4 regions of the Rhizobacter sp. P2_G4 genome follow, and region 4 is predicted to be linked to each of the others. Evidence: predicted binding sites of a transcription regulator. Region 4 holds the regulator's gene; each other region holds the start of a gene.
What was found. Region 4 encodes LexA, which represses DNA repair genes until DNA is damaged. Its sites were predicted from a motif close to ACTGTATNNNNATACAGT; they were not measured.

Region 1: AC1DYS_RS21745 (error-prone DNA polymerase) is a predicted target of LexA. The motif match lies at 1,239-1,256, and genes of this name have one in related genera.
Region 2: dinB (DNA polymerase IV) is a predicted target of LexA. The motif match lies at 1,059-1,076, and genes of this name have one in related genera.
Region 3: imuA (translesion DNA synthesis-associated protein ImuA) is a predicted target of LexA. The motif match lies at 1,455-1,472, and genes of this name have one in related genera.

The regions. Positions count from the first base shown of each region.
Region 1 covers NZ_JBFUFG010000006.1:173,874-176,072, reverse strand. Annotated here, with positions in the region: gene AC1DYS_RS21745 (error-prone DNA polymerase) at 1-1,186, opposite strand, end outside; gene AC1DYS_RS21740 (2'-5' RNA ligase family protein) at 1,304-1,936, shown strand; gene AC1DYS_RS21735 (DUF1697 domain-containing protein) at 2,043-2,199, shown strand, end outside.
Region 2 covers NZ_JBFUFG010000004.1:395,957-398,155, forward strand. Annotated here, with positions in the region: gene dinB (DNA polymerase IV) at 1-1,044, opposite strand, end outside; gene AC1DYS_RS17830 (SCO family protein) at 1,597-2,199, shown strand, end outside; gene AC1DYS_RS17835 (AbfB domain-containing protein) at 2,199-2,199, shown strand, end outside.
Region 3 covers NZ_JBFUFG010000006.1:169,662-171,860, reverse strand. Annotated here, with positions in the region: gene AC1DYS_RS21725 (Y-family DNA polymerase) at 1-632, opposite strand, end outside; gene imuA (translesion DNA synthesis-associated protein ImuA) at 654-1,439, opposite strand; gene AC1DYS_RS21715 (bifunctional helix-turn-helix transcriptional regulator/GNAT family N-acetyltransferase) at 1,562-2,199, shown strand, end outside.
Region 4 covers NZ_JBFUFG010000007.1:45,213-47,411, reverse strand. Annotated here, with positions in the region: gene AC1DYS_RS22735 (VOC family protein) at 1-54, opposite strand, end outside; gene AC1DYS_RS22730 (P-loop nucleotide/nucleoside kinase family protein) at 76-585, opposite strand; gene AC1DYS_RS22725 (helix-hairpin-helix domain-containing protein) at 630-971, opposite strand; gene lexA (transcriptional repressor LexA) at 983-1,660, opposite strand; gene AC1DYS_RS22715 (asparaginase) at 1,743-2,199, shown strand, end outside.

The DNA.
Region 1 (2,199 bases), on a different contig from region 4:
CGATGTCGGGCGGCTCCTTGCGTTCGGCGCTGATGAAACGCTCGAACAGCAGCGTGGCCCGGTCGGGGTCGATCTCGGTCACGTGAAGGCAATAGCAGACGGCGGAGTTGGCGGCGCTGCCGCGGCCCTGGCACAGAATCTTCTGGCCTCGCGCCCACTGCACGACATCAGCCACGGTGAGGAAGTAGCGCTCGTAGTCGAGCTGCTGGATGAGGTCGAGCTCATGCTCGATCTGGTCGCACACCTTCTCCGGCAGGCCGCGCGGAAAGCGCTTGAGCGCACCCGCATAAGTGAGCTTGCGCAGGTGACTCGTGGGCGTCTCGCCAACCGGCACGATCTCTTGCGGGTATTCATAGCGCAGTTCGTTGAGGGAGAAGGTGCAGGTGCGGGCCAGCTCCATCGTCTTCTCGAGCCACTCGGCGCGGTAGAGGCTGCCGAGCCTCGACAGCGACCGCAGGTGCGCCTCGGCATTGGGCTGCAGCTCATTGCCGCACTGCGCCACCGAGCAGCCGCGGCGCGTGGCGGTGAGCACATCCTGCAAAGGCTTGCGCGAGCGCACGTGCATCAGCACCCCGCCGGCGGCGGCAATGGGCAACGAGGTTTCCTTCGCCACGCGCTGCACCACCTCGAGCAATTCGTCGTCACCCGCGCCATGGCGCAGCTCGATCGCGATGGTGGCGCGCTCCTGGAACCACCTCTTCAACCACTGGGCATGCGCGAGCACCTCTTCGTACGCTTGCGAAGCACTCGGCACCAGCAACGCCAGGCATTCGGGCAGGCCGGCGAGCGTGGGACCGTCGGGCACCTTGCCTTCCACATCGTCGGGGTGGGCGAGGTAGCGGCCCTTGTCGGCACGCTTGCGCGCCACGGTGATCCAGTGAGACAGGTTGCCGTAGCCACGCCGCGTTTGCGCCAGCAGAACCAGACGCGCATGCGGCTCGCCGTTGAAGGCCGAGTGCAGGCGCATCTCGCTGCCGATGATGAGATGAAAGCCGCGCTCCTTGGCCTCGTTGTGCGCACGCACCACGCCGGCCAGCGAGCATTCATCGGTGAGAGCCAGCGCGCCATAGCTGAGCTCCTGCGCCCGCGCGACGAGCTCTTCAGGGCGGGAAGCACCTGTGAGAAAGCTGAAGTTGCTGAGGCAGTGCAACTCGGCGTAAGACGGCAGCAGGATGGATGACTGCATGGCGCGGCACGGTGGGCAAGGCGGGAACGAAGGCGTCAAAGTGGCATTGAAGGCTGTATGTTTATACAGTATTCTTTTCGTTCCACCTATAGGCTTCTGCCTTGCTGGAGAAATCCCATGCAGCGTTCGAACGCCCTCTCGTCACAGCTGAGCCTGCCCGGGCTCGATGCACCTTCGCCACCATTCAGGCCGGCCTTGATCAGCACGTCGCATGGCACCTTGTTCGGATACACGCTGTTCCTGGCCATCTTTCCCGAGTTCACCGACGCTCGGCAATTCGTTGGCCTCGCAAGCAAGCTGCGCGGCCAGTACGGGCTCCCAGGCAAACTCCTGCTGCAAGATCGTCTGCACATCACGCTGCTGAAGGTGGATGGTTTTGTGGATGAAATCCCTCAGGAGAAGATCGATGCGGCCGTTGCTGCGGCGAGCCGCGTGGACTGCGCGCCGTTCGAGATCACTTTCGACCGCGCAATGAGCTTCAAGGAAAGCAACGCTTTCGTTCTGCGGTGTGACGCGAAGAGCGATGAAGCCATCGCGCGGTTGCGTCAGCCACTCGCTAGGGCGCTGCGGCAATTCGGCCATCGCCCACAATCCTCGAGTACACCTCACATGACAATGTTGTACGACCCGCAGTTGGTCGCCGAGCATGCGATCCAACCCATCCGATGGACGGCCACTCGCTTCGCACTCATCCTCAGTCATGCCGGGCTCGGTCATCATCAATGGATCAAAGAATGGAACTTGGGCTGATCTCAGAACCGAATGAGCCGAGTGGTGCGCCGAGCGGTTCGGCACGCGCGTTGTTGGCGCCGGACTCCTGAGCGGCAAGGCGCCACTGCCATCGAGGTCACATCCCATGCGATACGCAGCGTTCTTCCGAAACCTCAACCTGGGGCGCGCCAACAGCCCGAATCGCGAGCAGTTCGAAGCCGCATTCCTCGAAGCGGGCGCGACTGAAGCAAAGTCGTTTTTGACGAACGGAACGATCGCGTTTCAGGCAAGCGGCATCCGCT
Region 2 (2,199 bases), on a different contig from region 4:
TTCGCCGGCAGCACGGCGGATGGTGTGCGCGTCCATCGTGTGAGCGGGCAGCGTCAGGTCGCGCGTGACGATCTTGAAGTCGTCGAAGCGCAGCTTGATGCCGATGGTCTTGCTCGCGTAGCCCTTGCGCGTGAGGTCGCCTGCAAGCTCGATGCACAGCTCGGTGAAGATCGGCGTGAGCGTGTTGCGGTCGCGCACGGCATGCAGGTCGCGCTCGAAGGTGGTTTCGCGGCTGATCGACTTGGGCTCGCTGTAGGTGACGACCGGTCGCTCGTCACGGCCATGCGCGGCCTCGTGCATCCAGGCGCCGTAGCTCTTGCCGAAGTTGGCGACCAGGAAGGCCGGGTCGGCGGCGGCCAGGTCCCCGATGGTGTGGATGTTCAGGGCAGTGAGCTTCTCGGTGGCCTTGGGACCGATGCCGTTGATCTTCTTCGCGGCCAGCGGCCAGATGCGTGAGGGAATCTCGTCGTACGACAGCAGCGTGAGGCCGTTCGGCTTGTCGAGCTCGGAGCAGAGCTTGGAGAGCAGCTTGTTCGGCGTCACGCCCACCGAGCAGGTGAGGCCGGTGGCTTGGTGAACAGCGTCCTTCAGCGCCTGCCCTGCGGCGCGGCCCTGGTCGTGCTGCGCGCCGGGGATCTCGGTGAGGTCGATGTAGATCTCGTCAACGCCGCGGTCTTCGACGATGGGCGCGATGCTGCGCACGGCGGCCTTAAAGAGGCGTGAGTACTTGCGGTACTCGTCGAAGTCGACCGGCAGCAGCACGGCCTCGGGCGCCAGCACGGCGGCCTTCATCATGCCCATCGCCGAGTTGACGCCGAACGCCCGCGCCTCGTACGTGGCCGTGGTGATGACGCCGCGGCCGGTGTAGTTGCGCAAGCGTGCGTAGCGCCGCGTGCCGTCGGGCAACAACACCGGCCGGCTGTCTCGCCCGCCGCCGATGACCACGGGCTGGCCTCTCAGGTCGGGATAGCGCAGCAACTCGACGGACGCATAGAACGCGTCCATGTCGAGGTGGGCAATCAGGCGCTGAAGAGGCGGGGGCATGGGGTGGGCGGAAAGCTGTATTTTCATACAGCATCGAGCGCGGCGCCACTAGGGCGGCCGAAATTCGGCGGCCCTGTTCTCTGATGAATCCCCCTGTTTGCGGAGGTGACATTCGCGTGGTGCCCGCATAAGGTAACGAATCGTTTTTTTGCGCCGGGGACGGCTTCTTGAATGAGACCTTCTCTGGTGGCGGCGCTGAGCGCCGATTTTTTTGTGTGGGCCGCGCGGGCGAGCGCTGCGCCTGCACGACCGACCAACGCCATCGCGGCCGCATCGCGACGGATGCGCGTCATGGTGCGGACCCGAAAGACAGCCGGCAATTGGCCTGAACGCTGTCAATTGCAAGGTCCAAAGCACGCCCACTTCGCAAATCGCCACCGGGTAAGAGAACGATCACTTGACCATCATGCAAGTCTGGCGACGCTTGCCTACATTCGTGTGCCTGTACCCGAAGCAGCCGCCACGAAGTACTCCAATGCAGTTTTCTATTCGCTCGACACCGCCCTACCGGATTCCGACCGACCTGCCATTGCGCCTGCCGCGCTGAGGCTCGTGAGCCGATTTCTGGCGGTGCTGGTCGGCACCGCTTTCCTTGCCCTGAATGCGTGGGCCCAGCCTGCGGTACTCCAGCGAGTCGGCCTGCGCGACCACCGAGGCCTGGCCGTGGACGCGGCCTCATTGAAAGGCCGCCCGGTGTTGATGAACTTCGTCTTCACAGGCTGCTCGGCCACTTGCCCGACGCAAGTGCACGAACTGGCCGAACTGCACCGCGCGCTGCCGGGCGACGTGCGTGCAGCCGTGCGGTTCCTGTCGATCACCGTCGACCCTTGGCACGACACACCGCAGACGCTGGCGGAGTTCGCACAGCGCATGGGTGCCGACTTGCCGGGTTGGCGCTTCGCCACCGGGGCACCGCCGCAGGTGGAGGCATTGCTCGCGCGCATGCAGGCGTTCGATACGCGTCGTAGCCAGCCGCGACCTGAGGACCATCGAACGTCTCTCTACCTCTTCGACGCCAGCGGTGCGCTGGTGCAGCGATTCGCCGGCGTGCCGGTCGACCGGCCGCGCCTGGCCGCTGAACTGAACCGCCTGGCGCGTGAGCCGCGCGGCCATGGCCCTGTGAACACCAACAAAAAACCCAACGAGAACAAGACA
Region 3 (2,199 bases), on a different contig from region 4:
AGCGCCACACCGAAACGCCGTGACAGCCCCGCGCGCGGCAAGCGGCGCAACTCACCCAGCGTGCGCAAGCCCATGCCTTGCACGGCCTCGCGGTGCTCGCTCCCGGCTGCGAGCAGCCACACGGGTGCAGCATCCAGCGCCTTCTGCAAGGCAGGCCGGTCGATGCAATGCAAACCGTCATGCAAGCGCGACAGCAGAGCCGCCCCTTGCGCCGTGGGCGCGCTCACGCAATGCACCTGGTGGTTCAAGGGGGCGAGCGTGGCCCTCAGCTGCTGGACCAGCGGCTGCAGCCCGCCGAAGTAGCGCAGGCTTGACTGCACCTCAAGCAACACACCATCGGGAGGCGACAGGCTCACCGCCGGCGTGAACGCCAGCGCGGCATGCGCCACGCTCGTCAGCGCCTGGGCATCGCGCAGCTCATCGGCCTGGCCCAGCACCAGGTGAGGCGCGAGCGACAGCGCCGTGGCACGCTTCAGACCTGGCGTCACGCCCAGGGCCAGGGCGCAGGCATTGGCACTGACGATGTGGTGCGCGTCGATCAACGCCAGGGGCTGCCCGGCCTGTGCCGGCGGCAATGTGGCCGCAAACGATTCGAGCGACAGCCATGGCAGATGGAGACCGACCCACAACATGGCAGCCGCAGCCCACAACCGTCACGCCAGGTTGACGAAGGTGGCCGCGCGCAGTGGCTGCGGGGCCTCGGCCAAGCCTTCACTCCAGGCCTGCGCGCGGCGCAGCGCCGATGCAGACAAGACCGGCGGCAAAGCCAGATGCAAAGGCGTAAGCAAGGGCGGCCCGCGCCGCTTGAGCAGGCGCAGCGCCAACTGGTCAGCGCCGGCCGGATGCAAGGCCAGGCGCAGCGGTGCGGCGCTCGCATGGCCTTGCGCCGCCATCTCTCGCAGCACAAAGGCCGGGCCGTCGTGCGCATGCGCGGCCAGTTGCAGCCGGCGCAAGCGCTCGGAGCGCAAGCGCTGAGGCATCCACGCCACCACTGCGCCCACATGGCCGCTCTTGAGGGACTGCTCGAGCGCCCACAGGCGATCGGCACCGGGGCGCACCTGAAGATGCGTCTGGACCACCAGCAGCTGCGCCACGTCGAGCCCCAGTTCTTCCAAGGCGGGGGCAGACACTGCAGCCGGTGGGTCGAACATCATCACCAGCCGGCCTGCTTTCTGCACCGCGGCCAAGCAAGCCGACAGCAAGCGGATCTCGCCGATGCCGGGGTGTGGCAGCAGCAACTCGCTCAACACCCGGCGCGGCCACCCGCCGCCGGGGAGTTGCGCATCGAGCGGGCCGAAGCCGCTAGGCAGTGTGTTGTCGGCGCTGCGGCCCAGCTGATGCGCCAGCCACAAGCTCGGATGCAAGGTCTCCGGAGGCGGCAGCGGCCCGCGCGCCGACTGCACCGGCGCAGGGGCCGGAGGCAGCAGGGAAGTGGGCATCGCATCCATGAGAATACTGTATGTTCATACAGTCATTTATGCAAATGACCCCGCTCTACCCTGGATTGTCTTTGGCAAACAGATGATTGCTTTTGGCAAACATCTGTGCAGAATGCCATCGCATGACGACGACCGACCGCATCGAGACCATTCGCGCCTTCAACCGGTTCTACACCCGCCGCATCGGCGTGCTGCACGAAGGTTTGCTCGACTCGCCCTACACCCTGGCCGAATCGCGCCTGCTGTGGGAGTTTGCCCACCACGAGAACCCCACCGCCACCGACCTGGCCCATGCCCTCGATCTCGACGCCGGCTACCTGAGCCGCCTGCTGCGCAGCTTCAAGGAACGCGGGCTGATCAAGAGCACCCGCTCCAGCACCGATGCGCGCCATGTGCATCTCAGCCTCACCGCAGCCGGCCGCAAGGCCTTCGCGCCGCTGAACACCCGCTCGCGCGAGCAAGTGGCCGGCCTGCTCGGCGCGCTGCCCGAGGCCAGCCAGCAGCAACTGCTGCAAGCCATGGCCACCATCGAACGCCTGCTCGGCGACCAGGCGCCGCAGCATGGCGCGCCGCCCTATCTGCTGCGACCCCATCGCCCTGGTGACATCGGCTGGGTGATCGCACGGCACGGTACCTTGTACGCGCAGGAATACCGCTGGGACATGCGCTTCGAAGCGCTGGTGGCCCGCATTGCCGCCGACTTCGTCGATCGCTTCGACCCCACACGCGAAGCCTGCTGGATCGCCGAGCGCGAGGGCAG
Region 4 (2,199 bases):
GGCTTCGTCGTAGTCGCGCACGACGACGGAGATTTGGCCGATGGACTGTTTCATGGTCAGTTACCGGGCGAATGTTTACTCTATGCGTTCAAAAAAATAATCAGAGCATTCATGTGGGCGTTGTTCGACGTGATACATGAAGTCGCTTTGCTCTGGCTCTCCTGGAGTGCTGCCAGGGTCGCCTTCGAAACTTGAAAGATGAAACCCATCGTGCCAGAGCCCGCCTTCCGTCATGCGTTTCACATAGATGTACTTCGCTGCAGAAACGCCAGCTCTAGCCAAGATGTTGCGCAGACAAATTCCGTCAACTACGACGGACAACCGGAGAACCGCCGCTTTCTTGATTTGCGTCTGCAGACGTTCGTAGTCGACAAGTTCTTCGTAGGGACGGCTGGAGTTGGCTGGAGTTACGACGTCGTCGGTATGTACAACTAAAAGGCTAAGCCGCGAACCGATTGAAGAAGCAAGATGAGACTTGCCTGCGCCCATGAAACCTTCTACACCAATGACCGACCCCGGCTCACACTCAGACAGTCGCGAACATAGTTCGTCGATATCCAGAAGCTCAGGCAACGCGGTGCTCAAGTGCTCAGTGCGGACTTGCTGCGCCGGTCTCCCAGACCGGCTTGTCACACCTGCCCGAACAACGCTTTGCGCTGAGCCGTATAGCTCCACCACGGCGCTGGCGCCGCGCCGGCCATGAAGTCGGTGGCGGCCATGAAGGTGTCGAGAACGCACGGGTCGTGGCGCTGGCCGGTGATGGCACACAGCTGCTGGTAAAGCACGAAGGCGTCTTTGCCGCGCAACTGTTTGGGGTGATCGATGCCGATCAGGCGCAGGTCTTCAGCCAAGGCAGGGCCGATGTTGGGCAACTGCTCGAGCGCCTGGCACTCTGCTGCGCTGTGCGCCTTCGGAGCTTTGATTGCCGGCGCCTTGACGGCCTGAGCTTTGACGGATGAGGCAGTGGCCATGACAACTTCGCTCACATCGGCATGTTGTTGCGGATCAAGCCGACCGCCAGGCCTTCGAGTTCGAAATCGACGTCACCGAAGGGGATGACGATGGGCTGGAAGTCGGGGTTCTCGGGCAGCAGCTCGATGCTCGTGCGGGTGCGCTTGAAGCGCTTGACGGTGACCTCGTCGCCCAGGCGCGCGACGACGATCTGGCCGTTCTTGGCATCCTTGGCTTTCTGCACGGCGAGCAGGTCGCCGTCCATGATGCCGGCGTCTCGCATGCTCATGCCCTTGACCTTCAGCAGGTAGTCGGGCCGGCGCGGGAACATGCTGGCTTCCATCAGGTAGGTCTGGTCGATGTGTTCTTGCGCGAGGATGGGGCTACCGGCTGCCACCCGGCCCACCAGCGGCAGCGTGAGCTGCGACAGGCTGGGCAAGGGCAGGCTGTACTGCTTGCCGCGGCTCTCGTTGAGCGCACGCAATGTGTCAGACTTCAAACGGATGCCGCGCGAGGTGCCACCCACGAGTTCGATGACGCCTTTGCGGGCGAGGGCCTGCAAATGTTCTTCGGCCGCGTTGGCCGATTTGAAGCCGAGTTCGGCAGCGATTTCTGCCCGCGTGGGCGGCGCGCCGGTTCGTTCGATGGCGCTTTGCACCAGGTCGAGAATCTGCTGCTGGCGGTCGGTCAGTTTGGGCGCTTCGTACATGGCAATCCTTGTAGCGACAGGGCGGAACGTTCGAGGCTGAACATCCATCCAGTGGCTGTATTTTCATCCAGCTTTGAGAAAAATGCAAAAGAACGCAAGCACGATCGTGGTTCTCGGCACCGGCGGCACCATCGCCGGCACATCGGCCGTGGCCGGCGACAACGTGGGCTACACCGCGGCGCAGATCGGCGTGTCGCAACTCGTGCAGGCCGTGCCGGCCTTGGCTGCCGTGCCGCTCGAATGCGAGCAGGTCGCACAGCTCGACAGCAAGGACATGAGTTTTGCGGTGTGGCGCAGCCTGGCGCTGCGCGTGGCGCACCACCTGGCGCGAGCGGACGTGGCCGGCATCGTCGTGACCCACGGCACAGACACGCTCGAAGAGACGGCCTACTTTCTGCAGCGCGTGCTGGCACCAACCAAGCCGGTGGTGATGACGGCTGCGATGCGCCCGGCCACCTCGCTGCATGCCGATGGCCCGCAAAACCTGCTCGACGCGGTGCGGGTGGCGAGCCATGCTGGCGCGCGGGGCGTGGTGGCGG